Regions from separate parts of the Peribacillus sp. NPDC097224 genome, predicted to be linked through region 1. Evidence: a T-box and tRNA genes for the amino acid it is inferred to sense, from the RefSeq annotation. Region 1 holds a T-box; the other holds one or more tRNA genes.

What was found. The T-box of region 1 lies ahead of glyQ (glycine--tRNA ligase subunit alpha). A T-box ahead of a tRNA ligase gene usually reads a tRNA of that ligase, here a tRNA-Gly.
Region 2: it has a tRNA-Gly gene. The T-box ahead of glyQ (glycine--tRNA ligase subunit alpha) is inferred to sense a tRNA for this amino acid. The anticodon was not compared.

The regions. Positions count from the first base shown of each region.
Region 1 is NZ_JBIWDK010000001.1:136,764-153,243, reverse strand. It holds gene dnaG (DNA primase) at 1-1,191, opposite strand, end outside; gene ACIQXR_RS00765 (YaiI/YqxD family protein) at 1,223-1,696, opposite strand; gene ACIQXR_RS00760 (pyruvate, water dikinase regulatory protein) at 2,187-3,008, opposite strand; gene ccpN (transcriptional regulator CcpN) at 3,025-3,663, opposite strand; gene glyS (glycine--tRNA ligase subunit beta) at 3,808-5,877, opposite strand; gene glyQ (glycine--tRNA ligase subunit alpha) at 5,864-6,760, opposite strand; T-box leader at 6,876-7,051, opposite strand; gene recO (DNA repair protein RecO) at 7,109-7,861, opposite strand; gene ACIQXR_RS00735 (YqzL family protein) at 7,895-8,038, opposite strand; gene era (GTPase Era) at 8,142-9,071, opposite strand; gene ACIQXR_RS00725 (cytidine deaminase) at 9,064-9,462, opposite strand; gene ACIQXR_RS00720 (diacylglycerol kinase family protein) at 9,501-9,878, opposite strand; gene ybeY (rRNA maturation RNase YbeY) at 9,856-10,332, opposite strand; gene ACIQXR_RS00710 (HD family phosphohydrolase) at 10,329-12,479, opposite strand; gene ACIQXR_RS00705 (PhoH family protein) at 12,660-13,622, opposite strand; gene yqfD (sporulation protein YqfD) at 13,626-14,813, opposite strand; gene yqfC (sporulation protein YqfC) at 14,829-15,113, opposite strand; gene ACIQXR_RS00690 (hypothetical protein) at 15,237-15,737, opposite strand; gene floA (flotillin-like protein FloA) at 15,760-16,480, opposite strand, start outside.
Region 2 is NZ_JBIWDK010000003.1:35,721-52,200, forward strand. It holds gene ACIQXR_RS06820 (TetR/AcrR family transcriptional regulator) at 1-277, shown strand, start outside; gene ACIQXR_RS06825 (DHA2 family efflux MFS transporter permease subunit) at 341-1,774, shown strand; gene ACIQXR_RS06830 (MFS transporter) at 1,840-3,051, opposite strand; gene ACIQXR_RS06835 (MarR family winged helix-turn-helix transcriptional regulator) at 3,064-3,450, opposite strand; gene ACIQXR_RS06840 (NADP-dependent oxidoreductase) at 3,747-4,775, shown strand; gene ACIQXR_RS06845 (YbjN domain-containing protein) at 4,969-5,349, shown strand; tRNA gene ACIQXR_RS06850 (tRNA-Gly) at 5,527-5,600, shown strand; tRNA gene ACIQXR_RS06855 (tRNA-Gly) at 5,770-5,843, shown strand; gene ACIQXR_RS06860 (ABC transporter ATP-binding protein) at 6,023-7,753, shown strand; gene ACIQXR_RS06865 (B3/B4 domain-containing protein) at 7,841-8,509, opposite strand; gene queG (tRNA epoxyqueuosine(34) reductase QueG) at 8,615-9,754, shown strand; gene ACIQXR_RS06875 (amidase domain-containing protein) at 9,997-10,854, shown strand; gene trmL (tRNA (uridine(34)/cytosine(34)/5-carboxymethylaminomethyluridine(34)-2'-O)-methyltransferase TrmL) at 10,919-11,407, shown strand; gene nfsA (oxygen-insensitive NADPH nitroreductase) at 11,477-12,226, shown strand; gene ACIQXR_RS06890 (hypothetical protein) at 12,578-13,321, shown strand; gene ACIQXR_RS06895 (PrkA family serine protein kinase) at 13,791-15,686, shown strand; gene ACIQXR_RS06900 (SCP2 sterol-binding domain-containing protein) at 15,958-16,284, shown strand; gene ACIQXR_RS06905 (heavy-metal-associated domain-containing protein) at 16,343-16,480, opposite strand, start outside.

The DNA of each region.
Region 1 (16,480 bases):
GACTTCTTCGATATATTGAATTCGATCTCCTTCATTATTTACATTTTTCCCTCGACGTAAATAATGCATCTTGAATGCCATGTAGGTTAAACTGGCCCCTATTACCTCAGAAACAAAGCTTTTCTCACCAAATTCCTTTATGTAGTCATCGGGGTCCATATTATCAGGCATAAGTGCTACCTTAACGGTAAAATCCGTTTCCTGTAGCATGTTAACTGCGCGGTTAGCTGCATTCAAACCAGCCGAATCCGAATCATAACAGATTAAAACCTGGTCCGTATTTCTTTTTAAAAGCTGAATGTGCTGATCGGTTAGAGCGGTCCCCATCGTAGCAACCGAATTCTCCACTCCGGCACGGACTGCGGAAATACAGTCGGCAAAACCTTCGAAAATTACAACTTGTTCCTTCTTGCGAATGTGCGGTCTTGCTTGATGGAAATTATATAAAGTTTTACTTTTATTAAAGATTGGTGTCTCGGGGCTATTCAAGTATTTGGGCTCATCGTCCCCCATTGCTCTACCCGAAAACGCAATCGTATTCCCTTGATGATCCATAATTGGAAACATGACTCTATTTCTAAAACGGTCAAAGTATGACTCATCTTTTTCCCTGTAAATAATCAACCCAGCCTGTTCCATAAATTCTGGCGGGAAACCCCTTTTTAAAAGAAACTTGGAAACAAAATCCCAAGAATCCAGTGAGTAACCAATTTGGAACTTTTCAATGGTTTCTTCGGTAAATCCTCTATTAAGGAGATACTCCAAAGCGTCTTGGCCTTCCTTGGTATTTACAAGAAGATGATGGTAAAACTTTCGAAGCAAGTCATGGGCTTCAAGCATCTGTTGAGAACCAGCCGGCATATTAGACCGTTGGGAGTCCTTATTTATTTCAACGTCCAAAGGTATATTCCCTTTTTCAGCCAGGACCTTTGCAGATTCCACAAAATTATACCCTTCGATATCCATTAAGAAAGTGAAAATATTCCCACCTGCACCACAGCCAAAACAATGGAAAATCTGTTTTTCCGTGGAAACAGAAAATGATGGTGAGTTTTCACCATGGAAAGGACAAAGCCCGAAATAATTCCGTCCTTGCTTCTTCAGCTGGACATATTCTCCAATCAAGTCGACGATGTCCACTGCTTCTCGGATCTGATTTATCTTTTCATCTTCTATACGACCATTTGTCATTTTTTCACCTTGCGATTTTGGTGATAGTTTTTTAATTCGATATTGAATCCTGATTCCCTGCAAAATTCGACAAAATTTTCAAAAGTTTATTTGTAAAACATATTTTGTCATCCTTTGTAAAGGCTTTCGGTCCTTTCGTATGCTTCCCCTGCCTGCGAAGTTTCGCTGACTGGTAGCGCATATCGAGAAGCATGAAAATATTTTCATTTGTATATTCTTTTCCCCTCGGAGATAGAACATAAACGCTTTTAGGAAGCAGGGTACCAGCTAATCCAATATCAGCAGTAATAACAATATCACCCTTTTTTACAGAATTCACTATATAAAGATCTGCTGCTTCTTTATCTGCATCGACGTATACCCATTTGCCTTCAGGGTTGTTCATCATATTTTTATATGATGCAACAAAACAGACATCGACATCGCATTGTCTTGCACAATGAAGAATCTCATCTTTCACCGGACATGCATCGGCGTCAACATGTATTATTGGTTTATTTATCATACCTTTTAATTCTACATCATTCTGCATAATCCTTTTTTCTCCCCTAAACTTTATCGAGATATAATGAAACTTCCAAACACTTATCCTGAAGTCATTCGCAAGAATCTACAAACGGTATCCTCTAAACAAGTGTTACACCCTATTTTGCCTCATCAATTATACTGAATGTGTCGAATTTTTTTATGATAAAAAACTTGACTTCTTATAATCCTTAGTTTATTCCTTAATAACCAAGTCTAAACCTCAAGATTACTTTTTTCTCACAATTTTTTATTATAATCTATTTTTTAAAAAGATGCTACCAATTAGATTCTGAATTTCAAACATCTAAAAAGTGGGTTGTGAATTGTTTAACAAAAGAGGAATTATGTAAGCGTCATCCATGTTTTACATTTAAAACCCAATAAACCTTGAGCATGAAAATGTGAGCCGACACTAAAAGTGTCCAGCTCACATTTTGATTAATCTCAATTTTAAGAATAAGAGAAATCTACCGATTTTTATTTTGAAGAATATTCATAATTAAGTTGGCCGTTTCTTCGACAGCTTTATTCGTAACATCAATGATTGGGCAGTCGAGCCTTGAAATAATTTTATCAAAGTATGTCAACTCTTCTTTGATTCGTTCCACATTCGCATATATAGCATGATCATTGAGTCCAAGTGACTTCAATCGCTCTTTCCGAATATGATTTAACTTTTCAGGACTTATTTTCAACCCAATGCATTTTTCAGGCGGGACCAGGAATAGTTCTTCTGGCGGCTCTACCTCTGGTACTAAAGGAACATTGGCCACTTTATAGCGTTTATGAGCTAAATATTGGGACAAAGGTGTTTTGGACGTGCGAGAAACACCAACCAACACGATATCCGCACGTAAAATCCCACGTGGATCCCGTCCATCGTCGTATTTTACAGCAAATTCAATGGCTTCCACACGTTTGAAATAATCATCGTCAAGTTTTCTTACGAGCCCCGGCTCATTAAGAGGTCCTTTAGATGTTCTTTCCTGAAGGATATCCATGAGCGGTCCTAAAATGTCATAAGCAGACAGGTTTTCTTTTTCCACCTGTGCTTTCATGTAGTCTCTAATAGCAGGCTTCACAAGAGTGTAGGCGATGATTGCCCCATCTAATTTGGCCAGTGAAATTACTTCATCCACGTTATGTTCATCTTCAATATACGGAATTCGTTTAATAGTAAAAGCGGAACTAGAAAACTGACTAGCCGCAGCTTTAGTAACTAACTCCGCTGTTTCCCCAACTGAATCCGATACAACATATATAATAGAACCGTTCATATTCTCCGTCATTCCTTTGCAAGCCCCCCTAATAGCCTTCATCAGCTAAAGCTACGAATGCTTTTGTTATATTGGTTTTCGTCACTCTTCCAATTACCTCATAGCCTTTTTCTGTTTCTTTGACGACAGGTAATGAATCAATTTGTTTCTCAATCAATTTTTTGGCAACATCGATCAATAAATCTTCTTTAGTACACATTGTAATGTTAGGCATCCTTGTCATGATGATATTGACCGGGATGGAATTCAGTTCTTGTTTTCCAATACTTGCACGTAGCAAGTCTTTCCTGGACAGTACCCCTACGAGTAATGCATGCTTATCCACTACGAACATAGTGCCGACATCTTCTAAAAACATCATAACAATCGCATCGTAAACAGATATACCCTCATCCACAACGACAGGGATCGATTGATGGTCACGAACATACAGATGGTTCAGACTATCCGTCAATAGCTGTGTACCCGAGCGACCTGTATAGAAATACCCGACACGTGGACGTGCATCTAGAAAACCGGCCATCGTTAAGATAGCCAAATCCGGACGAAGCGTCGCCCTCGTTAAGCTTAACCTATCTGCAATATGCTCTCCAGTAATCGGTCCATTCTCTTTAACAATTTGTAAAATCTGTTCCTGACGTTTATTCAATTGAATTGTAATCACCACCCTACTGCTTTTCGCAGAGTAAAGTAACAAAGGATCTTCATATAACGATTATATACTATATCATTTGATAAAAGCAGTTTTCATCTCTATTAGTTGTAATAATCGGAAACCCTTCATAAAAAGGGTCCCGATCATTTCATTGGATTAAGAAAGGATTATTTTGTTCACAGCCCCAAAGCTGGAAACTAAATCACTAATTTCTTTCATAAGGGATAAACGATTATTACGTACGGCTTCATCTTCCGCCATGACCATTGTATGCTCGAAATAAGCCTCGATTTCGCTTTGAAGCGATATTAGCTGTTCGAAATGCTCCATCTCATCATTCGTTTCGGCATAGGCTGAAGCAACCGTTCCAAATTTCTCATACAACGCTTTTTCTTCTCCATTTTCAAAAGCACCCGGGTTCACTGTCACCTTATTATCGCATTTCCCAGCGATATTCATGACACGGCTTAACGCCTCAAGACTTTCTTTAAAGCCAGCTTCCTCTTTCTTCGCTTCTAATACCTGGGAGCGTTCAACAACAGAATGGATATAACCAATTTCATTAGCCAAAACAGCATCGATTAAATCATAACGAATGTGTAGTTCCTGAAGCAAATGCTTCACACGGGCTTTAAAGAATGTATGCATATCCGCTTTTACATCATCCATATCACGTTTCAAGAGGCCTTTTGCTTCAAGTCCTTTAAGACCCAAAGTGATAAGTTCCTCCAGTGTGATATCCCACTTTTTCTCCGCTAGAATTTGAACGACCCCACTTGCTTGTCTTCTTAAAGCATATGGATCTTGAGAACCGGTAGGGATCACTCCGATGGCGAAGAATGATGCCAGTGTATCAATTTTTTCCGCTACGCTCACAAGTGCCCCGATTAAGGATGGAGGTACATCGTCATCTGCATGTCGTGGCATATAATGTTCATTGATCGCTGTCGCCACTTCTTTCGCTTCACCTTTTAGAAGGGCATACTTTTCACCCATGTACCCTTGTAATTCAGGGAACTCATAAACCATATGACTCACTAAATCAAACTTGGCTATTTTTGCAGCACGTAGCGCCAATTCTTTATCCACTTTCAGTTTCAAGGCATCCACCAATGCTCCGGTTACCTCTGTTACACGTTCAGTTTTCTCGGCTAGAGTACCGATTTCTTCATGGTAAACGATGCTATCCAGCTTTTTCAAAGCATCAGCAATCTCTTTTTTCTGATCTTCTTTGTAGAAGAAAGCTGCATCCGATAAACGGGCACGCAATACTTTTTCGTTCCCTTTCGATACCATATCCAGGTGACGGTCATCCCCATTTCGAACAGTCACGAAGAAAGGAAGCAACTTTCCATCTTGATCTTTTACAGGGAAATACCGTTGATGTTCCTTCATCGATGTAATCAGCACCTGAGAAGGCAATTCAAGGAATTCTTCTTCAAAACGGCCAAATAACACCGTTGGATATTCAACCAAGTTATTTACCTCTTCCAGAAGATTTTCATCGACCGGGATGATCCAGCCATTCTCCTGTTCCAGGTTTTTGATTTGATCTAAGATCACGGTACGGCGTTTGTCTGGATTGACCATGACAAATTGTTCGTTAAGTGACTTTTCATACTGGTCAGGAGTTTCAATAACTGTACTTTCACCTAAAAAGCGATGACCTTTCGTTTCTCGGCCTGTTTCTACTTCAGCTATGGTAAAAGGTATTACTTCTTTACCGAACAAAGCAATTAACCATTTAATCGGACGGACGAAGCGAAGGTCCTGGTTGGCCCAACGCATATTTTTCGGGAAGGTCATGCCAGTTATGATTTCTTGTAGCTCCGCCAATAACTGAGCTGTCGGTTGCCCCTTGATGAATTTATTCACATGGACATATTCCACACCTTTAAGTTCTTTGAAATAAATATCCTCAGCCGTCATGCCTTGTCCTCTTACAAAACCTAACGCTGCTTTAGACCAGTTGCCTTCGGCGTCCAAAGCGATCTTCTTAGCCGGTCCTTTTGCTTCTTCTTCAATGTCCTTTTGTGATTCCGCAACATCTTTTACCAATATCGCCAAACGTCTTGGTGTTGAAAATGCTTCGACTTTACCAAATTCAATCGCTTTTTGTGTCAACCACTTTTGTACTTTGTCGGATAACTGTTTCATAGAAGCTGTAACAAATCGAGCCGGTAGCTCCTCCAACCCAATTTCCAATAACAAATCACGCTTGCTCATTTGTTTTCTCCCCTTTCACTTTCAGGATCGGGAAGCCTAATTTTTCCCGCTCTTCATAAAAAGTTTTGGCAACCTTACGCGCTAAATTACGACAACGGGCAATATAACCCGTTCTTTCCGTTACTGAAATGGCACCTCTGGCATCCAGCAGATTGAACGTATGAGAACACTTCAATACATAGTCATAAGCCGGATGTACAAGACCTTCCTCCATTTGACGATGCGCTTCCTTTTCATACATCGTGAAAAGTTCGAACAGCATATCAAGGTTGGATGTCTCGAATGTATATTTTGAATGCTCGTATTCCGGTTGGCCAAAGATGTCACGAACAGTAAATCCATCCGTCCATTCAAGTTCAAAGACATTTTCTTTGTCTTGGATGTATGAAGCCAAACGTTCAATTCCGTATGTAATTTCGACGGAGACTGGTTTACACTCTAGTCCACCAACTTGTTGGAAATAGGTGAATTGGGTAATTTCCATACCATCCAACCATACTTCCCATCCAAGACCCGCACAGCCAAGGGATGGATTTTCCCAGTTATCCTCAACAAAGCGAATGTCGTGCTCCAGTGGATTGATGCCTAGCTTCCGTAATGACTCCAAATAAAGTTCTTGAATATTATCCGGAGAAGGCTTCATGATCACTTGAAATTGATGATGTTGATAAAGACGGTTAGGATTCTCTCCATACCGGCCATCTGCAGGACGTCTTGAAGGCTCCACGTAAGCAACACTCCAAGGTTCTGGCCCAATTGCTCTAAGGAAGGTATAAGGACTCATCGTCCCGGCACCTTTTTCGACATCATAAGCATTCATTAAGATACAGCCTTGCTCAGACCAATGCTTTTGCAAAGTTAAAATCATATTTTGAATATTCATCGTACACCTCCAGGTTATTTAAAGCGGCTTACTAAATTCAGATTCAGGGGCGGGAAGTATCTTTTGCCTAGGATTCCTCAAGGCAAACAAAAAACTCCCGTCCCTATGCGAAATGCATAGGGACGAGAGTTTACCCGCGGTTCCACCCTAATTGCCGTTATGAAACGGCCTCTTTTCAAACCTAATCATGCTCCGGAACGCCCTTCCCTGTGTCTTCATATCCCGGCTTGCACCATCCCGGGTTCGCTTTTATGAATTAAAACAGGTACTCTCTTCCTTCGACGCATTCTTCTTATTTTGATGATTAAAATTTTATACAAACATAACCGGAATGTCAATAGTTCGAACCTAAAACATATCTTTCATCGAATCAATCTGTTTGAGAAACTTTTTGGACTTCAGATGTAACCCTGAATATTCCTCATAATAGGCATCAATGATTTTTGACAATTCCCTTTTAGTTTCCGGTTTAACAGATATGTTTCCAAGTCTGGACAAATCAAAATAATAAAAGATCCTCAGGAGTTTCACCGCAGAAGGAGAAATTTTATAATGATAAGGGTCCTTGTCCAAACAACGGTGACAAATAAACCCGGCTTCCCTTAGGGAGAAAGCAAATTCCCCTTCAGTCTCCCCACAAACGGCACATTGGTTCAAGACCGGGTTGATTCCATTTACAGGAAGCATTTTCATTTCAAAAATGAATTTCAAAACCTCAGCGTCGTATTCTTCATTTATGTAATGTAAAGTTTGTGAAAGCAATTCAAACAGATAGGGATTTGGTTTTTTATCGTCCACGCTCTTATCGAGCAATTCGACGATATAGGAAGCGTAGGCAGTGGCGAAAAGATCCTCCCTGATAAAACGAAGCGAGTCAACCATTTCCCCCTGCTGAAGGCTTCCAAGGCCACTAGATGTCGAAACAAGGAAATACCCGGAGCAAAAAAGCTGGGTCACGGCGGCAAGCCTGCTATTTGGCTTGCTCGCACCTCTTGCCATGACCCCTATTTTCCCTAGCTCCCGGGTATAAATCGTTATAATTTTATTGTTTTCTCCATATGCCGTCCTTCTAATGACAATGCCTTCACATTTCTGAAGCATAAAAGACACCACCCATACTTGCCAAGCTAATCCTTAAGAAACAGGAAAATCAATATCAGCTAGCTCTTCATTCGATACTAATGGTCTTTCCTGCCTTTCGACTTCTATCTCCTTATAAAGCAAATAGGTGTCCACATTACCTGTCTCACTAAATAACTCCCAGGTAAAATCCAACATATAAAGCCCACCCTTCATTATGACTAGCAATATCAGATGAATATCCGTCCTTATGATTAGCTTGACCGTTTTTCACACTTTCATGAAGCGTAAAATTTGTTAATTAATATTCTTTCTCATCAAATCCAAAATCACGTAGCTGACTAGCTTTATTACGCCAATCTTTCTGGACCTTGACCCATAGCTCAAGGAAAACCTTAGAGCCCAATAGGTTCTCAATGTCTACTCTCGCGCGACTACCGACTTCTTTCAGCATTTTCCCTTGCTTACCGATGACAATTCCTTTTTGGGAATCTCTCTCGACAATGATGGTCGCCATAACATTGATCGTGTCACTGTTATCCATTTTTTTGATTGAGTCAATCACAACTGCCACGGAATGTGGAATCTCTTCACGAGTCAAGTGCAGAACCTTTTCGCGGACCAATTCAGAAATGATGAAACGCTCCGGATGATCCGTTACTTGATCGGCTGGGTAAAACTGTGGCCCTTCAGGAAGATGTTCCTTGATTTGGGCAAGCAATGTATCGACATTATTACCTTCAAGAGCTGAAATAGGCACCACCGCTGCAAAAGGATACAGTTTTTGGTACTTTTCAATGATGGGCAGAAGGTCATCAGGATGCATCGTATCAATTTTATTGACTACAAGGAAAACGGGTGTATTAACCGATTGTAGCTTTTCAATGATGAACTCATCTCCACGACCGTAGCCTTCTTCAGCATTAATCATGAATAGAATCAGGTCGACCTCTTTCAAGGTATTCGTCGCAACCTTCATCATAAAGTCCCCAAGCTTATGCTTAGGTTTATGAATGCCCGGTGTATCAATGAAGATCATTTGTGAATCATTTTGTGTAAGTACACCTTGAACTTTATTTCTTGTCGTTTGAGGCTTGTCGCTCATGATTGCGATTTTTTGACCAATTACACGGTTCAAAAACGTGCTCTTGCCGACATTAGGACGGCCGATGATGGATATAAATCCTGATTTATATCCTTTTACCTGTGTATCGCTAACTAATTTATTCATTTAAATCCTCCGGTGAAAAAGCTCCTGGAAGCAATTCCTGTACTGTTAATTCTTTAGTATCACCATTCAAGTTGGTTAAAACAACCATCATATCCGGTTCACATAGTTCTGAAATGACTTGTCTGCAAGCTCCGCAAGGGGATACCGGTCGGTCCGTGTCCGCTACTACCGCAAGTTTGCTAAATTTCTTGTCATTATGTGCATAGGCACTGAATAATGCCGTTCTTTCCGCGCAGTTACACATGCTGTAAGCTGCATTTTCAATATTACAGCCATGATATACCTTACCATCGGCAGTCAATAAAGCAGCTCCCACTTTAAACTTTGAATAAGGGACATAAGCCTTTTCCCTAGCTTTTTTAGCTTCTTCAATCAATTCATTCGTATTCATTATACAATTCCCCCTCTACATTGGATGAATAAAAGAACCTACATACCCAACTTTGGCAAAAAAATAATCAATCCAACTATTATAGAAAATATAGCATATATGAATACAGCCCCGGCTGCAATATCTTTTGCCTGCTTGGCAAGAGGATGGATTTGGTCTGTCACTAAATCAACAACCCGTTCAATGGCCGAATTCACTAGTTCTAATGCAATCGTACCAGCAATTGCCGTCAAAATAAACAACCATTCCATTCCGTTCAATGAATAATACCAACCAAAGAACACAACGGCTGCCATCACCACGAAATGGATCTGTATGTTCCGCTCGGTCCGTACCGCTTCCAAAATCCCTTGACAAGCAAATGAAAAGCTTTTTACGAGTGGATACCTTGGCTTACCCTTCTCTCGAGAGCCCATATTCCCCCAATATCTCCTTTTGTCTAGAAAACATCACTTTTTCATCTTCTTCAGTCATATGGTCATAGCCTAGCAAATGAAGAAAACCATGTAGGGCTAAAAAGCCAAGTTCGCGGTCAAAAGAGTGTCCATACTCCTCGGCCTGCTCTTTTGTGCGTTCAATTGAAATGATGATATCACCAAGCATACGAGGCATTTCCGCTCCGATAATCTCGACTTCTTCCTCCCCCATCTCTTCCAGTGCAAAAGAAATGACATCGGTAGCCGAATCCTTATTACGGTATTCTTTATTAATCTCCTGAATCCTTTTGTTGTCGACAAAAGTGACGGATATTTCCGTACCTTCTTCGATATTCTCTTTATTGGCGGCAAATTGCAAAATGCTTTCAACAAGCTGCTGCCCTTTTTCCGTCACTTCGTTCGTTTCATCGATTAAATCCATTGTTAAAATCATTTTTTCACCTTCTGTCCTAATTTATCCATGTCAGGATACTCGATCCTTGAGTGGAAGATACCATTCAGCGATTCACAAAGCGAATGCTTTACGATACTTAATTCTCTCATAGTAATGTCACATTCATCAAATTGACCGTCTTGAATCCGGTCACTGATTATGAAACTTACCAGTTCCTCGATCTTCTCGGGTGTAGGATGCTTCATCGACCTGACTGCAGCCTCAACACTATCTGCAATTCCAATGACGGCCACTTCCTTCATTTTTGCCATGGGCCCCGGATACCGGTAGTCGACTTCGCGTGTCGCTTCATCTTCCTTACATGCCTTATGATAGAAAAATTTCAATAAAGTCGTCCCATGATGTTGTTCCGCTATATCCACAATTTCCTTCGGGAACTTATGGCTGCGAAGCATTTCTCCGCCATCCACGGCATGCGCAATGATAATGTCCTTGCTCGTTTCCGGTTGTAGCCTATCATGCGGATTTTCCTCATTTAACTGGTTCTCGATGAAAAAGTGCGGCCGCTTTGTCTTGCCTATATCGTGGTAATAAGATCCGACTCTTGCAAGCAACCCATTCGAGCCAATTGCTTCACATGCAGATTCAGCCAAATTGGCAACCATTACACTATGGTGGTAGGTACCAGGTGCCTCAATCAAGATTTTTCGTAATAGGGGGTGATTCGGATTGGAAAGCTCGATCAACTTCATTGAAGATAAAATCCCGAACCCCGCCTCGAAAAATGGAAGCAGCCCCATTGTCAATACAGCGGAACCAAGCCCAGATCCTATAGCCGCTGCCGCATAATATAAATACTCCACTTTTGTGTAATGGCCATCCATAATGAAAATGAGCGAATAGACGAAAGCGATATTGATCACTGACATCATGAGACCCGCTACCAGTACTCTTGATTTGAAATTGGAACGCGATAATATTATGATGGCCATCAATCCGCTAAAAATGATATAAAGCCCCATAGAGAAGTCAAGATTTCCTGGCGTATCGCCATTAAATATTATCGTACCATAAGATCCTAATAAAATTGTCATGGCAACAGCCAATTTATCATTTAATAATATCTTAATAAGCATCGCTGCCATGGCAGCAGGGAAAATATATTCTAAATTCGAATCTTTCAGTTCAGCGAATATGCTGACTGTTTTCATCGTTGCCATTGCAAAAATGAAAACAAGGCTGAAAACCAACAACTGATTGTACTTATTATCCCGTTTCGTTATGGAATAGTAAAAAAAGTAATAAAAAGCCGTAAAAGTTAAAAAGATATAAAGCAGGAGCCCTACATATGGAAAGATAGTGGACTCGGTACTTAAAAACCCAGCCAATTCAAGCTGCCTGTACACGTCCCGGTCCACTAATTGATTTTCTTCGACGATAATCTGCCCCTGTAAAATCCTGACTGGTTCCACACTTTCCACTGCTTTTCGGCGTTGTTCCTCCGTTTTATCTTTATCAAAAAAAACATTTTGAATAATCGCCGAACGGGCAAGTGATATGGAGACCTTCTTCATATCACTATTTATACTCATATAGCTCAGTTCATCTACCACTTTTTTCTTTGCATTTTCAACATCGCTGGCCGAGATCCGCTCACTCATCACATTATTTACAGCGGTTATCGTAGAGTCCCTCGCTATCTCCAGTTCATCTTCATCCGCCTGTACCAATGCCATGAATACAGATTCTTCTATATCTTTATTGACCTCCTCCGTCAATTTTTCTTTCAAGATGGAAACCTTTTGGCCATCCGTCTTTTTAATTCCTTTTTTACCGCCCTTATTAGGATCTGTTTCTTTGTTCACTTCAATCGCAGAATCAAAAATTGAAGAAATCAAATCGACTTTATTTTTGGCATATTCCTTTTTTAATGTATAAACATCCGCCACCTGTTTTGAAATTTCTTCTTTTTCTTTCGTAGTCTTATATGTATCTTCTATAGTCTTGGTGGATCGTATCGTTTGTTCCGCTGGCTTAAAAAGCTCCACTTGGATCTTTTCAGGCTTAACGTTGGATAGCATTAACCCATATGCAAACAAACCAAGTACGACGAACAAGAGTACTTGAAAAAAGCGATGGACCAGCAGGCCTTTTATTTTGGTGAAAAATTTTTGGATACGGTTCAAAGAAGGTCCTCCTAAAAAAAGATGGTTAATATGCTAGATATGTAAAATGATAACAGTTTTCCTTCTACTTTTCATCATGTTATGATAAAACCCTTGCTTTTCACCACAATTTAACATTCCATTCATGATGGGCAAGCGGATAACCATGAAAAAATCCGCCATTTCATTGGCGGATTCCCTCTATTCTTTTGCCTGTTCATATGCGCTGATAATTTTGGCGACGAGCGGATGCCTGACTACATCACTCTGTTCAAAATACACAAACGAAAGGCCTTTGACATTCTTGAGAATCTCCTCAACCCGAATCAAACCTGACTTCATCCCTTTTGGAAGGTCGATTTGGGTACGATCTCCCGTAATGACCATTTTCGATCCAAAACCGAGCCTCGTTAAAAACATCTTCATTTGGGCTTCGGTAGTATTCTGTGCCTCATCCAAGATTACAAAGGCATCCTCGAGCGTACGTCCCCTCATATAGGCCAAGGGAGCGATTTCAATCGTCCCGCGTTCAATCATCCTTTGGGTCTGTTCCATCCCCAGTAGGTCATGAAGAGCGTCATATAACGGACGTAGGTACGGGTCTACCTTTTCTTTTAAGTCCCCAGGAAGGAATCCCAAACTTTCGCCAGCTTCAACGGCAGGTCTCGTCAAGATAATTCGTTTAACCTGTCCGTTTTTCAAGGCATTGATTGCCATCACTACAGCTAGATAGGTCTTCCCGGTCCCAGCAGGACCAATCCCGAATACTAAATCGAGCTTCTTTATGGCCTGAATATAATATCGCTGGCCAATTGTTTTGACCTTAATCGATTTACCTTTAGCCGTTTTAGCAATTTCTTCTTCATATAATTCTCCGAAATATTCCAATGTTCCCTTGCGAGCCAATTCTATAGCATACATTACATCCCTAGAACTTATCGTAATCCCTTTTCTGATCACAGATAACAGCGCCTTCAGGATATCCTGTCCCATCGTCACCCGCTCTAATTCACCGGCAACGCTTATACCTTCCCCGCGGGTGATGACCGAAATGCCCAGCTCGTCTTCAAGCACTTTTACATTAGAATCTCCATTGCCCAATAAAGCGACCGCTTCATTAGGTGATTCAATTTCCAACTTAATAACCTTCACTTCATCTGCCATTCGCTAGTCTCCTTGAATGATTGGTTGTCCTACAGCAATATCTTCAATAACTTGGTAATGTATAGATAATTTCACTTTACCATTCTCCATGCTTTCGTGCAAAACTTTTTCCCCTATAATTTGGTCTTCTTCTTCAAGAAGCTTCCGTAAGTCGGCCTGGGCCATCTTCTTCCCTTCCTTAATCGCTTCTTCCTTCGTATAACTCCGGACGATATCGTCTTTACTCCTTAATGTCTCGACTTTATAGGAAATGGGCAGTTCCCATTGCAGAAAATGAAACGGCCGATCAGTCGATTCTTTTTCCTGCTTTTTATAGCCCGGATCCTTAAACCCCCATATAGGTATAGATAAGCTGCTCACTTTTATATAATGCTTACTGGTTTCATTACCATTGTAGACGGAAAAATTGGTTTTCAGAGGGACTTCCACATTCGCCTTGTACCAAGTTTGCCCCATTACTTTCCCCTGCGCCGAAACAATTTCTGGTTTATCTTCCTTCCCAATCAACCCTGACACAAGAAGTTGTCCTTTACTTACATAATCATGCACATTGACTTTAGGTTGGCCTTTTTCAATGAACATATTGGTGATGACCGCCTTTTTTGAAGCAACCAAATTTTGTGAGGAGGTTTTCTCTATTTCCTTCGGCTGCCGTTTTTCCACCACCTGGAAATGGTAGGTTGTCCCCTTAAGCTCCACACCAACCCAGGTTAGGGCACCGATGCGATCAGAGAGCTTTCGCTGTATCGTATCCACATCGTCCACTAGAAATTGCACCTTTCCAATTTCCACGCCCATTTTGTCCAATTCTTTACGGATGGCATGTTCGGTTTCCGGTTTTGCCCCTTTAACTTCTATCCCCCACACCATATTGGAAAGTACAAAAATGCAAATAAGGAAGGCAATCAAACCCGCCAAGAATCCACTATTTTTCATCACCCGCTTCATGAGAAACGGAAACCCCCTGCCTTGGAGGAATTTCACTTTACAGTCGCTTTTTCGCAGGACCTGACGCAATTTTGAAATTTCCCTGAAATCCATATGGAAAATCAGGGATTCACTTCCTACACGCTTCACATCCCAGATATGAAGCCCTCTCCTTGTCAACATATTGATTAGCCTTTCGGTTCCTCTTCCATATGCCTTCACTTTTACATAGCCTGTATAATAGTTTGTCCATTGGTTTTTCATGGAAACCTCCCGGGATCATTCATTGATAAAATATACTTTGTCAATTTTGCCCTCTAACATGATTTCCTCCGGCAAGATGGTCTTGATGACAAAGCCAGTTCCCTTTATTAGCAGCTGGCCATTTTTAAGCATTAACCTCACTTCACTGTCAGTAAAGGCCAACAAGCCACGATGATTTTCAATATATATATGTAATTGTCCGATCATGGTAATTCGCGGCAGGTCCATCATGACATCTTGCGGAAGGTCCATTGTTTTGGTCATAAGCTGTTTCACTTTTTTTCCCCAATTGCGAGCCATAAAAAAGAACCCCCTTTCATCTCAATGTATGAAATGAAAGAGGGTTCTAGCACAAAATTATAAAGGTTCAATTTCTATTTTTTCATGTTGAACGAATGAACGCGGGATACAAGTTCTTCCGAATTATCTCCTTGACCTTTGCAAGCTACGCTTAGCCCTTGGAGGTCCGAGCACCTCAGACATAATGATTCCATCAATCAACTGTTTCTTAGTGAAGGAAGGACCTTTATGATAGACGGGACTGCTATCGTCAGAAATGGCTGTAGTAATTCGATCTGCCTTTTCTTTTTGTTCCACACGCTCTTGCTCATATTTCTGCTGCAGCCTTCTTAGTTCAGCAATCCTTTTTTCAGCCTGTGCTTTCGTTTCATCCACAGGCCCAGCAGAGTGTACGACACGCTTCTCTGCTTTTTGGGCAGATGCCGGAACAGGAGTTTGCCGCTGTTCCTTTTGTGGCATCTCGCCTTGAAGCTCCTGCATGATTTCCTGCCATTTCTTTTTCGGCGGGTTGTTTGGATTGTTTTGTTGCGGCTGTTTTTTCCTGCCGAACATGGATGTTGCAACAGCTATCAAGATAATCAGAAGGAATGGATTACTGAGAAAGAATTGAATGAGATCTCCCATTTAAAGGCCTCCCTTCTGGGAATTAATTGTTATCCTTGTCCTTTGGGTTATCCGATATCTTACTGATGGAATCCCGCATATCCGTATCCGCCGTGATATTTTGGATATTCATGTAATCCATTACCCCTAGATTTCCGCTCTTCAGCGCTTCAGCCATAGCCAATGGCACTTCTGCCTCGGATTCTACAACCTTCGCTCTCATTTCTTGGACACGGGCTACCATTTCCTGTTCCAAGGCAACAGCCATCGCGCGACGTTCTTCCGCTTTTGCTTGGGCGATTTTCTTATCCGCTTCAGCCTGGTCAGTCTGTAGGATAGCCCCGATATTCTTCCCGATATCCACATCAGCGATATCAATCGATAGAATTTCAAATGCTGTACCTGAATCGAGACCTTTCGATAAAACGGTTCTAGAAATTAAATCCGGGTTTTCAAGGACATCCGTATGCCTTTTAGAAGCACCGATTGTCGAAACAATCCCTTCACCTACACGCGCGATGATCGTTTCTTCCCCAGCACCACCGACTAATCGTTCGATATTGGCACGAACGGTGATTCTTGCCTTTGCTTGCACTTCAATCCCATTCATCGCTACACCGGAGATGAATGGCGTTTCGATCACTTTAGGGTTAACGCTCATTTGAACCGCTTCCAGTACATCACGTCCTGCAAGATCGATGGCTGCCCCTCTTTCAAATGGCAATGCGATATTCGCACGTTCTGCTGCAATCAGTGCATTGACG
Region 2 (16,480 bases), on a different contig from region 1:
GGATCTCGTTGGCTTGCCGATAGGTACGATAGCGGGCGAGACATATTCCACGAGTGAGCCAATAAGATTGGCCTGTCAAGATGCGTTTACACAGTGGCAATCCATTTATGTGAATGAGTTTCTGGATGCGGGATATAGTAGAGAGCGGTCGAAGGAGCTAAGTTTTGCCATTAACGCTTTGATCGAAGGGGGCATCCTGTTATCGTTAACAGCGAAAAGCGCAGAACCCCTACAAGCAATTTCCAAGCTTATTCCGTCATTATTCATGAACAAGTAAGAGATACAGAAAAACTATGATTAGCTAGGTCTATTCAGTTAGTAATTGGAGGGAATTATTTTTATGTCAGATGCAACACAGCAACAAAATTCGACACCCGTCATTAGAACGACCCCTATTTTGATCGCTTTCCTAATAGCGGGATTCATCGGATTATTTAGTGAAACAGCTTTAAACATGGCATTGGGTGATTTAATTGAACAATTCAGTGTCAGCCCTTCCACGATCCAGTGGTTAACGACAGGCTACCTGTTGACGCTTGGAATATTAGTTCCGGTTTCAGGGCTTTTGATCCAGTGGTTCAGTACTCGTCAACTATTCTTTGCTTCATTGGTGTTCTCCATCATTGGAACGCTCATCGCCGCATTAGCGCCAGGTTTTGGTCTTTTGCTAGTAGCCCGTGTAATTCAGGCAATTGGAACAGCACTGTTATTGCCTCTTATGTTCAATACGATATTATTGATATTCCCAGTTCATAAACGGGGAGCAACGATGGGTCTAATGGGGCTCGTCATCATGTTCGCACCAGCGATCGGACCAACAGTTTCTGGCTTGATTCTTGAACACCTTACTTGGCATTGGATTTTCTGGATTTCGTTGCCTTTCCTTGTGGCCGCATTATTATTTGGCTTGATATATATGCAAAATGTCTCTCCAATCACTAAACCAAAAATTGACGTGCCATCGATTATTTTATCGACGATTGGTTTTGGCGGAATCGTATATGGCTTCAGTATGGCCGGGGACAAAGGATGGGGTAGTGCCATCGTCTTGATTACACTCATTGTCGGATTGATCGGCCTTCTCTTATTCTCCTTAAGACAATTGAAAATGGAAAAGCCGATGATCGATTTAAGCGTGATGAGATACCCTATGTTCACGTTAGGGCTCATTACCGTTTTCCTTGCTTTCATGGTCATCCTGTCTTCCATGATTCTTTTACCGATGTACTTGCAAACGGGTATGGCATTGGCTGCATTCACAGCTGGACTTGTACTTTTACCTGGTGGTGTCCTGAACGGGATCATGTCGCCAATAACGGGACGTATCTTTGATAAGTATGGTCCTAGAGGGTTGGTCACTCCAGGATTCATCATCATGATTGTCGTGTTATGGTTCTTATCGAACGTCACGACAGAAACGACGATCACCATGATCATCATCCTGCATTCTTTATTGATGGTAGGGGTTTCCCTTGTCATGATGCCAGCACAGACGAATGGTCTTAATCAACTTCCGAAAGAACTGTACCCTGATGGAACGGCTCTAATGAATACATTACAGCAAGTGTCGGGTGCAATTGGTACGACAGTGGCGATCACCATCATGTCTGCTTCCCAAAAATCTTATATGATGAAATTGGAAAATCCATTAGACCCAGCTGCCATAGGAGCTTCATTGACAGCAGGTGTTCAAGATGCTTTCATTTTCGGTCTGCTTCTTGCGGTCGCCGGACTGGTTGTTTCCCTCTTCATTAAAAACGCACGTGAAAAGTAAATAAAAAAAATTAGCCAGAGAGAGAGTGATTCTCCTCTGGCTAATTTTTTTTATATCGGTAGTAATCAAGCTAGCTTGGATTTCTTAAGTTCTTCCATGGCGGCATGTTCTTTTTTACCATGTAAGAAGTAGTATAGGACGGTAGTGACAAGGACGGTAATACCCAGGATGACGTACAATGTACTGTATCCCGTTTTTGGAATGATGTATCCAAGAAGGTAAGGCCCAAATCCGAGCCCTGCATCAAGTGCAATGAAGAACGTTGATGTGGCTAACCCCATCCGGTGAGGCGGTGTCAGTTTGACTGCAATGGCCTGTGTGCTTGATTGCATGTTCCCAAATCCGAGTCCAATCAAGATACCGGACAATAGTAATGTAAAGCTATTTGTTGCTGTACTTAGGAGTAACATTCCCCCGGCAAAAATGATGAATGTCGGATACATAATGTAGTTTGCACCTTTGGAGTCCATCAATCGGCCTGTGAAAGGACGCGATACCAATACGGCAACAGCGTAGACAAGGAAGAAGAAGCTGGCTGTGCTGACCAGGTCGATTTCAATCGCATAGAAGTTAATATAAGAAAGGACGCTGGAATAACAGAATGCCACTAACAAAGTGATGATTGCAATTGGGACGGCATTCGGTTCAATAAAGCTAGAAAGCTTAAAGCCTTTCACCTCAGCTGTTTTAGTTGAGATCTCTAATTTCGGTACATATATGAAAAGAGCCGTCAGTACCCCGATGATGCCCAAGGCTACACAGAAAATCAATATCACTTGGAAGCTTGTATGCTGACTTAAAGATAGCCCGATGAAAGGTCCGATTGCTGTGGCTAATGTTGCACTCATGCTGAAATAGCCGATTCCCTCCGCTTTACGCGTAATCGGTATGATTTGGGCGACGATCGTTCCAGATGCAGTTCCGGCCATCCCCATTGTAAAACCATGAATTAAGCGGTTGGCGAGGAGGAAAGGAACCCCGAAATCCACAAAGTATAAAAGGGTAGCCAAGGTGAAGAAGACTAATCCGATCAATAATGTATTCTTCCGGCCAATGGCGTTGATGAAGCGACCGATCAAAAGCCGTCCAATCAATGAACCGATGATGAAAATTCCGGTAATGAGTCCTGCCTGGCTCGTGGTGGCACCATATTCTTCTACGGCATAGACCCCGATCGTGACCATTAATAAATAAAAGATTAACGTAATGAAAAAGTTGACGGAAGAAACGATGATAAAATCTTTCGTCCATAATTTTGGTTTAGCAGCTTGTTGCAATTTTTTGTCTCCTCACTTTATAAGTTTATTTCTTATGCTTTCCATGACGCGTATAGCTTCTTGCTGCTCAGCCTCCGAAACGCCTATCAGGATGTCCTGTTCGAATCGGTCAATCGTTACACGCACTTCCAGATAAACGGTTCTCCCCAGCTCAGTAAGATGCATGATTTTTTCACGCTTATCCTTACCAGGAATCTGTTCAACGTACCCGAGTTCTTCTAATCGGTTAATCGTCCTTGTGACGGTCGGTTTTTCCACACCTTGATAATTGGATAACTCTACAAGCGTCGAAGGTCCGTCATTAAATAGGCGATATAAGATCGTCCATTGGGCCCTATATAGATGGTGTTTACCAAGCTGTATATTGAGGTTGTTTTCAAAGGGTCTATATAACAACATTAGTTGATGGAAGAATTTACGATATGTCTCGATTTTTATTGCCTCCTCACCGATAATAGTTACCCTTGGTAACTATAGTAGTGTACCAGATATGGTAATGGTCTGTATAGTGCTATTTTTCTTGTTTTGTGGATTGGGAAATTCATTTGATGCAAAATAAGAAAGTTTAGGATTTACAAATAGGGCTACATATAGAATAGTATTGGAAAAAGTAAGCAGAAACTTTGACCGTTAATCTGCATCAATGCTACGCTAACTTTTCTATAGTATGTAATAAAAATCAAGGAGGAACATGCATGACACAATCAACGCAACAAACGATCACACTGGCAAACCGTCCAAAAGGGATGCCTTCCAAAGAAGATTTCAAATTTGTGGAGAGTGAAGTTCCCTCACCGAAAGAAAATCAGATTTTAGTACGGACGCTTTATTTATCCGTTGATCCTTATATGCGTGGAAGAATGCAAGATACTAAATCCTATATTGCCCCATTTGAGTTGAATAAAGTCATTACTGGTGGCGTCGTGGCTGAAGTGGTGGAATCCAAATCGTCCAGCTTCAAGCAAGGCGATGTCGTTGTGGGAAATATCGACTGGGCGGAATATACGGTCGTGAATGAAAAGCAAGTCAGGGTGATTGATCCTAAAGTGGCACCAATCACGACTCATTTAGGCATACTGGGCATGACGGGATTGACTGCATACTTTGGGTTACTGGATATCGGTAAACCGCAAGAAGGCGAAACGGTCGTCGTTTCCGGAGCGGCTGGAGCCGTCGGTTCTGTCGTTGGACAGATCGCAAAAATCAAAGGTGCCAAGGTAGTGGGGATTGCCGGTTCGGATGAGAAAATAGAGTATTTAACAAAAGAACTGGGCTTTGACGGAGCTGTTAATTATAAGAAGGAAAGTTTTGAAACGGATTTGAAGAATGCAGTCCCTGATGGAGTCGATGTGTATTACGATAATGTTGGCGGCCAAGTAACGGATGCCGTTTTCAAACTGTTAAATATGAATGCGCGTATCCCATTATGTGGTGCAATCTCTTCTTATAACGCAGAAGGTAAAGATTTTGGGCCACGCCTGCAATCGGCCATGATCAAAACAAGCGCACTTATGAAAGGCTTCACGGTCGGGAATTATGCAGATCGTTTCCAAGAAGGAGCTTCAGATTTGGGGCAGTGGCTGCAACAAGGTAAACTGAAGTACGAAGAAACTATTGTGGAAGGGTTCGAAAACACCCCTGAGGCATTCTTGGACTTATTTAAAGGAAAGAACCTAGGGAAGCAGCTTGTCAAAGTTGCCGATCCGGAATACGCAGTTCTTTAAGTTTTTATACTGGGCATAGTGGAGGGAGACCTTTACTATGCTTTTTTTATGGTCCATGAAAGGGAACGCGTTAACTATTTTATAGGGAATGCACGAAATATGTGTAAAAATGCCATATTTCGTTATAAAATGTATATACAGACAGAAAGGGTGATGGATGATGTCAAATGTTGCGAAATTTCGAGATTTTTTAATGCGCGAAAAAATCCATATGAATGAGTTCAAAGAGGAACATATCACCTTTTTCAGAGTGGAACAGAAGTTGAAGGATGGATGGAAGGTCCTGTTAGTCTTTTCATTTAATCAAGATGAAAAAGTGGCGGATTTATTTTGTTTTAATGTAACGGAGCTAAAGAATCCCGATAAGAAGGCAGCCGTGCATACGTTATTGAATGAATATAATGCTCAATTCCGATTTTCAAAGTTATATGAGGAAAATGGGACGATTTCGATTCGCTATTCGTATTCCCTTGATGGTGAATTTTTACCGGACTTGGCATTCCGAAAGCTGATCATGTTGCTTGAAACAGCGGAACAAGTTTATCCAAGGCTTATGGAAGTGATCTGGTCATAATGTTTGGAAGAATCCTTTTGCCGGGAACTTTTTAACATCTTTATTGGGTAGAAACATATACTAATTCTATCTCCAGGAATTATTATTATTTTTTTTGAAAAGACTATTGCACTTTTGTGAAATTAGCTATATAATTATTTTTGTTGTTAGTAATTCGACAAAATTCTACAAGGATATGCGGGTGTAGTTTAGTGGTAAAACCTCAGCCTTCCAAGCTGATGATGAGGGTTCGATTCCCTTCACCCGCTCCAACTATACATACTCATAACGCAGGGTTTCGTTACCTGGAGAACGAAGCTTTGCGTTTTTTATTTCAAACAACAAGAGGGTATGAAAAAATTTCATTTAACGGTTGCATATTTTTCTATTAAGCTATATAATTATTTTATTAGTTGATTCGACAAAATTCTACAAGGATATGCGGGTGTAGTTTAGTGGTAAAACCTCAGCCTTCCAAGCTGATGATGAGGGTTCGATTCCCTTCACCCGCTCCAATCATACATACTCATAACGCAGGGTTTCGTTACTTGGAGAACGAAGCTTTGCGTTTTTTATATTTTCGAACAGAAATCCTACTGATTACAGCAGGATTTCTTTTTATTTTATAAATTTGTAAGTATCTGTTCTCTTGCCTATAATTCAGGTAAGCGAAAATGGAGGAATGAGGTTGTACATGGATAAGAAGCTGAATGTGAAATCATTTTTTTCCTTGTTAAGATCGGAAAAACTGCCAATGGGAATGGTGTTATTTGTCGTAGTGTTAAGTTTGGTGGAAACGGTGGCGAGTCTCGTCGTCCCGTTGGTTACGAAGAATCTGGTCGATATGATATCTGGAAGCGGGATCGAGCGAACAACGATATTCCTTTTGCTAGGGGCTTTTATTGTCCAGACCGTTGCGGGAGGTTTTTCCTTCTACTTTCTGAGCTATATCGGTGAAAATGTTGTAGCTGGAATCCGTCGGAAATTATGGGATCATATTTTACAATTGCCCGTATCGTTTTTTGATTCCCGCCAGTCCGGTGAAACGCTTAGCCGGATCACTCAGGATACGAATACGATTAAGACGATCATCACGAATCATTTCGTGACATTCATTTCAGGGATCATATCGATCATCGGGTCGATCATCATCTTATTCCTGTTGGACTGGCGGATGACGGTCATCATGCTCAGCATCGTACCACTATCCATGCTGATCCTGATTCCGCTTGGGCGGAAGATGTATAAAGTCTCTAAGCAGACGCAGGATGAAATGGCCACCTTCAGCGGAAATCTAGGGAGGGTCCTAGGCGAGGTCCGTTTAGTGAAGTCGCATAATGGCGAAGAGTTGGAACGTGAAAAAGGCAATCGTGGCGTTAGGGAGCTCTTTCGTTTTGGATTGAAGGAGGCTAGGATCCAAGCCATCATTTCCCCCTTCATGACGACAATCATGATGGTGATTCTCGTGATCCTTATTGGATATGGGGGAGTTCGGGTGGCTTCTGGTGCACTGACAGCGGGGACACTTGTTGCCATCATTATTTATATGATCCAAATCATCGTGCCCTTTAGTCAGATGGCCTCATTTTTTACGGCATTTCAAAAGGCGATGGGAGCGACGGAACGAATCCAGGGCGTCCTTTCGATACCTGGTGAAACCTATGAAGGGAAGCATGACACATTGGTCACAGCTGATTTGACGTTTAAGGATGTATCATTTTCCTATCAAGCGTCTAAGCCCATTTTGAATGATTTATCGTTTACGGTTCCTGCCAATAAGACGGTCGCCCTGGTGGGACCAAGCGGTGGTGGGAAGACGACGATATTTTCGTTGATTGAACGTTTTTATGAACCCACGAATGGGATGGTCTCGTTGGGAACGGTGCCAATTAAGGATATTGAACTTTCCATATGGCGGTCGCAAATTGGGTATGTGTCACAGGAAAGTCCAATCATGACGGGGACGATAAAAGAAAATATAGCATACGGGCTAGGCCGTCAAGTTGAAATGGATGAAATCATCGACGCAGCAAAGATGGCAAATGCCAACCAGTTTATCGAAAGGCTTCCGGATGGCTTTGATACGGAGGTAGGGGAAAGAGGCGTGAAGTTATCGGGTGGTCAACGGCAGCGGATTGCCATTGCCCGGGCTGTGTTGCGCAATCCGAAAATCCTGCTATTGGACGAAGCGACATCCAATCTCGATAGTGAATCGGAACTTCTTGTTCAGCATGCCATCAAGAACCTGATGGCAGGCAGGACGACCCTGATCATTGCCCATCGGCTGTCGACGGTCATTGATGCGGATCGATTACTGGTTGTGGAAGAAGGGCGGATTACTGGGGCGGGGACACATGAAGAATTGCTTGCAAGTCATGGCTTGTATCGAAAGCTAGCCACGCAGCAATTGCAACTGCAGAATTGAGCACTTCAGGGGAGTAGCCTCCGAATCTGTTAAAAAATACACAAAAAAAACATGAGCCATTATCTCGATATGACTCATGTTTTTGCATTATCCTTCTAGGACGGAAAAAGATCCTTCTCCGCCGTGAATCTCGAGGAACATATCCATCAATGACTTTGTGAGCTGTTCGGCTTCTTTGATGGGTGTCTTTGCTTGTAAATAGATGATCTGGATGGCATGTTTGGTGTCTTCGGTGACCTTCGTCCGTTCCGAATCGACGTAGGGACTCCCGAATGCGCCGTCATCATCAGCTGAAACGATCATGTTTTCCATCGAGTTCACCCGCCCATTCAATCCAGGATATTGGTCCGGACTTCCACCAATTTTAATGGAGAGATCACCTGATAATGCATCTGCATCATAGATGCCAATCGGGACCTCGTATAAAAGCGAGAAGAAGTTATTCAAGTCGATGGCTGAATGGATAGGGGATAAGTAATTCTGCTTTTTGACTCGGCGGTATAGGGCCTCGACGGAAGGGCGATAGCGTGAAGGGTTCGTCCCGGTCATTTTGAAAATCTCCCGCCATTCTTTGATACCCGGAAAATCCGTGAGTTCCTTTTCTTCAAGATCAAAAAATAAAGCTTCTTGAAATAATTGAAGTCTCCCTTTTACCATTTGCGGCGAGGGGCCGACTTCGATGTTTTCGTATGTAATGAAACCAATCTTGAAATCGGGAACTTTGCTTGCGAGATTAGAGGAAATCTTAATTTCCAAGTGATACACCTCCAAAAATGATTGAAATTAGTTTATCATAGATACCAATGGTTTGATATGTTACAAGCATCATTGGGTAGAATGAAGAGAACGAAGGTGATAGAAATGGATATGCATGCACTCAAGCAAGAAATGATTTTATATAGTAAGGAAATAGGCATCGATAAAATCGGTTTTACGTCAGCCACGACGTTCACGGAGTTGAAAAGCAGGCTGATCCGACAGCAGGAGCTGGATTATCAGTCCGGCTTCGAAGAAAAGGATATCGAAAAAAGGGTCAGGCCCGAATTGATCTTCGATAAACCGCAATCGATCATATCAATTGCGCTTGCCTACCCTTCGAAATTGAAGGATGCCCCTCAAAGCAAGAAAGGAGAGCGCCGCGGGATTTTTTGCCGGGCCTCCTGGGGAACGGATTACCATACCGTGCTCCGTAATAAACTGCAGCTACTTGAAGATTTTATAAAAGGGAAAGTCCCTGGAGCCATGGCGAAATCAATGGTGGATACGGGCGAACTTTCGGACCGGGCCGTTGCAGAGCGGGCAGGAATCGGATGGAGCGCCAAAAACAGCATGATCATCACTCCGGAATTTGGTTCGTATGTGTATTTGGGTGACATGATTACCAACTTGCCGTTCGAGCCGGATCAGCCGATGGAGGATCAGTGCGGCACATGCAATAAGTGTGTGGATGTATGCCCAACAGGTGCCCTTGTGCAAGGTGGACAGTTGAATGCCAAACGCTGTATTGCATTTTTGACGCAGACGAAAGATTTCCTTCCAGATGAATTCAGGACGAAAATAGGCAACCGGTTATATGGATGTGATACGTGTCAGACTGTCTGTCCAAAAAATAAAGGGATGGATTTTCATTTTCATGAAGAGATGGAGCCGGATCCCGAGCTTGCCAAACCGCTGCTAAAGCCATTGCTCACCATCTCCAATCGTGATTTTAAAGAGACATACGGACATGTATCTGGATCATGGCGTGGCAAAAAGCCGATTCAGCGGAATGCCATCTTGGCATTGGCTCACTTTAAGGATGAAACCGCTATGCCCGAACTGATCCAAATCATGCAAGAAGACCCGCGCCCCGTTTTGCGTGGCACGGCTGCCTGGGCGATCGGGAAAATCGGTCGGGAACGGTCGACCTCCATTTTGGAAGAAGCCAGGTTGAAGGAAAAAGACGAAGAAGTGCTCGTGGAAATTGAAAAAGGATTACAGTTCACTTACCATAATGAATAAAAAGGAAGGCCCCGAATGCAACCATTCGGGGCCTTTCCATTTTTAGCAGTTTGACCGATAAATAGTGTGATTTGACCGATAAAAGTGGCAAAACGACCGATAAAAAGCCGAATTGACTGATAAAACCACCCCATCGACCGATAATTGCTCCTCAGTTGAACAATGGACCGAATGAAGTTGTGTTTTTAACCAAGCCCTCCTTCATACACATTAGAAGAGGTGCTATGAAGGAGGGCTTGATTTTGAGGGAACAGTTGAAACGGCTTTTACAGGAAAGGGTTGAACTTTACACTTCCAATGAGCATGTACGGGGAGAGGGTAAGATCTATCTGAAAAAGGAAGCACTGAAGAAGCATGATACGGAAATTGTCCGTGTGAATGCTGCTGGAAAGGTTGACTCGGAACGGCAGGAAGGGGATTTGAAAATCCTGACCTATCAAGTGCATCTGCAGTATTTAATGAAGCAGGAGGATGGCTTCTATATAGAAGAGGAGATGGAAGAGAGGGAGGCGCGGTTTCGGGATGAATACTTAATAGAAGAACGGGAGCTTGAACCTGATTTAGAACCTGACGAGGACCCGGAAAATTGGGAAGTGGGTTTGGATCGGCTTTCTTATAAGTATGACCGGATGAAGGCGGTTCAGTATGCGGAGCGATGGTGGAATGAGTTCAATCCACAGTATTATAAATTCACGGATGACTGCACCAACTTTATTTCCCAGTGCTTGCATGCCGGGAACATCCCGATGTGGGGCGAGCCGAACAAGAATAAAGGGTGGTGGATCAGAGGAAAGAATTGGAGCTATACCTGGACGACAGCTCATTCTTTGTATCATCTGCTTAAGGGAGGGAAAGGGATCAGGACAAAAGAAGTGGAGACGGCACAGGAATTGAACCTGGGTGACATCCTGTGCATTGACTTTGAAGGTGACGGGCGGTTCGATCATAACTTGATTGTGACGGCAAAGGACCAAAAAGGCATGCCGCTTGTGAATGCCCATACGATGAATAGTCGCCATCGATATTGGACGTATGAGGATTCGACTCGATATACACCGAACATCGTCTATAAATTTTTCGTGATATTAGATGGAGTGTGATTGTTTTTAGTCTGTTTGTTTAATGCTATAATTAGTTGAAGTTTAAACTAGAGGTGAAAATGAAGTGGCAATACATGTAGTTTTATATCAACCACAGATTCCAGCAAATACAGGAAATATCGCAAGAACATGCGCAGGAACGGATTCACACCTGCACCTTATCCGTCCGCTTGGTTTTTCAACGGATGATAAACAGCTTAAACGGGCTGGGCTCGATTATTGGGAACATGTGAAGATTCATTATTATGATTCATTGGAAGAGTTTTTTGAGAAGAATGCCGGCGGTGCATTTTATTACTTAACCAAATTTGGTGAACAGCCGCATACAACCTTCGATTACAGTGATCAAGAAAGTGAAATTTATTTTATTTTCGGACGCGAAACGACAGGACTGCCAAAAGAGTTGATCAAAGAGAATATGGACAGATGTCTCCGTATTCCAATGACGGATAAAATTCGGTCACTGAACCTTTCCAATACGGCCGCCATCTTGATTTATGAGGCGTTAAGACAACAGGATTACCGTGACTTGGAATTAAAAAGAGAATATTAAGGAGTTATTCGTCAGCGGGGTGGGGATGCTTTGCTGACGAATGCTTATACATAATTAGGGGGGAAAGCAATGAATAACATCATCGAGAAAATTCTGGACCACCGTTCCGTCCGTTCTTTTGAGGACAAGCTATTGTCTGCGAAACAAATTTCCACGATTGTTGAGTGTGCACAGGCTGCATCAACTTCAAGCTATATCCAGGCCTATTCGATCATCGGGGTGACCGACCCGGAAAAGAAAGCCAAGCTTGCTGAATTGGCTGGACCTCAATCATATGTAGAGAATAGTGGACATTTATTCGTGTTTTGTGCCGATTTACATCGTATGGACATAGTAGCCGAGATGGAAAACGAAGATCTTACTGCACCAATTGAAAGTACGGAAAAATTCATGGTGGCCTGCATCGATGCCGCACTCGCTGCTCAAAATGCGGCGCTTGCTGCTGAATCAATGGACCTCGGCATTTGCTATATTGGTGGTATTCGTAATGACCTTCAACAAGTTTCGGAAATCCTGGACATCCCACATCGTGTCGTTCCTCTATTCGGCCTTGTTGTCGGGTATCCTAAAAAACGTTCAGACAAGAAGCCAAGACTTCCTCAAGCCAATGTATATCATGAAAATGGCTATCAAACGGATAAACAGACCTTCATCGGTCAGCTAGAAGTATACAATGATACGATTTCCGACTATTATGAGCAACGGACCAAAGGAAAACGGAAAGAAACCTGGACGCAACAAATGGCTGACATGGCCGGCAAGAAAAGCCGGATGTATATGAAGGACTTTGTGGAAAAACAAGGATTGAAAAAACAATAATTATAGGTGGATGATTCTCTACTTCATGTTCGAGCATCCATTTAAAAGGATTACATCCCATTAATTATATAGAGCTTAAAAATAAGAGCCTGACACTAAGTGTTGGGCTCTTATTTCTTGTATAAATTAAAATAATGCAGATATTCTTTTTCTGATAGGATGTAAAAAAAATTTCCGATGAATTATTTCGAAGGTTCAAGGAGGCATGTCATAAATCAAGTAAAAGGAGATTATCCGCTTTTTAACAAAGTAAATATTAACAAAGGCAATAGTGAGAAAACTTCACAGCCTAATTAAGTATATAATAAACATTTGTACTGATAACTTCATAATAAGAAAGGAAGTAACAATTTGCAGGTATTAGGTGGTATTTTATTTTTTTGTAGCTTCATATCTATCTTTGTATTTATCATTTTAGGTATAGTAGCACTACTCAAAAAGAACGGAAAGGCAAAATCACGTTTTATTGGAGTGGGTGGTTCATTTATTGTAGCCATCATTTCATTTATTATTATAGGAGCAAGCGGGGAATCTGAAGAAACCACAACAGATAAAGAGAAGCCAGCTCAAGAACAGAAAACAGAAAAGGCAGAAACACCTGAAGAGAAAGCAGAGAGAGAGGCCAAGGAGAAGGCCATTGTTGAGGAGAAAGCGAAACAGGCTGCTGAAGAAAAAGCTAAGGATGAAGCAGAGGCTAAGAAGAAGGCTGAAGCTGAGAAGAAAGCTAAAGAAGAAGCTGAAAAGAAAGCTAAAGAAGAAGCGGCTGCTAAAAAAGCAAATGCAAAACCTATTGAATATAATAGGTTGAAGAAAAATCCAGATAAAATGATTGGTGAGTATACGAAATATACTGGTGAGGTTATTCAGATCCAGGAAGAAGAGGACTTTACGGCCATCCGTTTAGCTGTTACAAAAACATCATATGGATATGATCCTAATGACATTATAATGGTCATGTATGCAGGTACGACCGATTATATAGAAGATGATGTTATTACTGTGTACGGAACTATTTCTGGCGAATACAGCTACACTTCCCAAGCCGGTTGGGAAATCTCTATTCCAAGCATGCTTGCTGAAGAGTTTGAAAAGTAAAAGGAAAGTCACTCTTAGTGGAGGCACTTATTTGGTGTCTCTTTTTTATATGCTTTTCTTCCAAAAAAAAGGGGCTTCCCCCACAAGTCATTTTCATGACTTGTGGGATAGCTCCCTTTTTCGTATGCTCTTATTTATTTTTCACACCTGGTTTGTCGGCATATCCACCAGTGAAGATGGCAGCTAAAAACGCAATTGTTACGGCAATGACAATAACTGTTCCCATGATGTAACCTCCCTTTACCCATATTGTCCCACTTAAGTATAGGCTTAGTATACCCCAATTTTTAGTAGATGTGCACGTAAATTTTCTTGCCTCGTGATTTGTCACCAAATATTCAAGACTTTAAAGGAAAACCTTGGATTGGGCAGCCGGACAAGATGAACCTCTTTGGAAAGTCTGACATGTTTGTCAAACTCGGCGCATAGATTTAAGTATTCTCTGAAAGTGATAGGGGGAGGTTCCTAGATGGATATTTTAAAGAAAATCGAAAAATTTAGAGAAGATGAACAGAAGCTGAAGTGGGAAGGCACCTTCGCAGAATACTTAGAGATACTGAAAGAAAAGCCATTAGTTGCACAATCTGCTCATTCGCGTGTATACAACATGATCAGAGATGCTGGGATAGAGGAAGTAGATGGAACGAAGAAGTACAACTTTTTCAGTGGTCAGCTGTTTGGACTTGAGGATTCATTGGAGAGGCTCATCGAGGAGTATTTTCATCCCGCCGCTAAGCGGTTGGATGTCCGAAAGAGGATTTTGCTTTTGATGGGACCGGTATCAGGCGGGAAGTCTACATTGGTTTCACTCCTTAAGAGGGGGCTTGAAAGTTATTCGTTAAATGACTCAGGGGCGATCTATGCGATAAAAGGATGTCCGATGCATGAAGATCCACTGCATCTCATTCCTCAAAACTTGCGGCAGGATTTCTTTGAGGAGTATGGCATCCGGATTGAGGGGAATCTGTCACCGCTGAATGTGATGAGATTGGAACAGGAATATGGCAGCCGGATTGAAGACGTGATGGTTGAGCGTATCTTCCTTTCAGAAGACAAACGTGTGGGGATTGGTACATTCAGTCCGTCCGACCCTAAATCACAGGATATTGCCGACTTGACCGGAAGCATCGACTTTTCGACGATCGCCGAATTTGGATCTGAATCAGATCCGCGAGCCTATCGCTTTGATGGTGAGCTCAATAAGGCAAATCGCGGAATGATGGAGTTCCAGGAAATGCTGAAATGTGATGAGAAGTTTTTATGGCATTTGCTCTCACTGACCCAGGAGGGGAATTTCAAAGCAGGAAGGTTCGCATTAATCAGTGCAGATGAACTGATCGTTGCCCATACGAATGAAACGGAGTACAAGGCATTCATATCCAACAAAAAAAATGAAGCCCTACATTCCCGGATTATCGTCATGCCGATCCCGTATAACTTAAAGGTGAGCGAAGAAGAGAAGATTTATGAAAAAATGATCCATGAAAGCGATGTTTCCGATGTCCACATTGCTCCGCATACCTTGCGGGTGGCAGCCATTTTCAGTATCATGACCCGTTTAAAGGATCCGAAAAAAGGTGATATCGATTTATTGAAAAAGATGAGACTGTACGATGGGGAAAATGTTGAAGGATTCAACTCCGCGGACATCAATGAGCTGAAGAAGGAATACCAAGATGAAGGCATGAGCGGGATAGATCCACGGTATGTCATTAACCGGATATCCTCCACTATCATTCGGAAGGAAAACCCGTCTATCAACGCACTTGACGTATTGATGTCGTTGAAGGCAGGCCTTGACCAGCATCCGTCGATAACGAACGAGCTAAGGGAACGATATTTGAACTTCATTTCGCTTGCACGTAAGGAATATGATTCGATTGCCAAAAATGAAGTGCAAAAAGCGTTTGTGTATTCCTATGAAGAGTCGGCGAAGATCCTTATGGACAATTACCTAGATAACGTCGAAGCATACTGCAATAAATCAAGACTGCGCGATCCACTGACTGGGGAGGAAATCAATCCAGACGAGAAATTGATGCGCTCGATTGAAGAACAAATCGGCATTTCTGAAAATGCCAAAAAAGCCTTCCGTGAAGAAATCCTGATCCGTATCTCGGCCTATGCAAGGAAAGGAAAACGATTTGATTATAATTCCCATGACCGCCTACGTGAAGCCATTCAGAAAAAGCTGTTTGCTGATTTGAAGGATGTTGTCAAAATCACGACTTCAACCAAGACACCGGATGAAAGACAACTGAAGAAAGTGAATGAAGTCATCAAGAGACTTATTGACGAACATGGGTATAACTCGACTTCCGCCAATGACTTACTTCGCTACGTAGGAAGCTTGTTAAACCGCTAAAAACAAGAACACCCCTGCCTTAAAAGGTGGGGGTATTTATTGAAAGAAAATATTGTAAATAATACCAATTCGTGATATCTTTTAGCTGAAGCAGTTATTCTCCGATGTTAATAATACAACCTATTAAAATCCTCTGAAATACTTCGCGCTTCGGATATTTTCACATGATCGTCCAACATGTACATGAAGAAACGTTGTCGTTGTCATGGATCAGTAAGGTTTTTTCTGTTTTGTAAGCGTAATCATAAAAAGGTTGATGGAGGGATTTCAAATGAGTGTAATCGCTGAATTGAATGAATTGGCTGGTAAAATCAACAGTAATCCGGAGCATATCCAAAACGAGGAAAATCGTGTGTATCAATTCAACATTGAAGAGATTGGACCGGTTCAGCTGTTGATTAATAATGGACAAGTTGAAGTGATCGAAGGTACGACAAATGATCCAGAAGTGACATTGAAATTATCAGAGAAGAATTTCTCCAAGTTATTAAAGGACGATTTAAATACAACGGTCGCTTTCATGACAGGTGGCCTAAAGGTAGATGGAAACATCGCTTTGGCATTGAAACTGCAGGAAATTGTAAAACGTTATAAATGAAAATACCGAACTCTGCCGTTCTTGGGAGAGTTCGGTATTTTTTGTGTTGTGGGTTCTTTTATTCAGTGACATTTAATCCGTATTGTTCGATGAGTGTGACGAGCTGGCTTGGTGATAATTTGTCTTCGCTGTATTCGATTTTGATTTCGCCGTCATCCACATCGATGATGGCACGCTCGACGCCTTCCGTACTCAA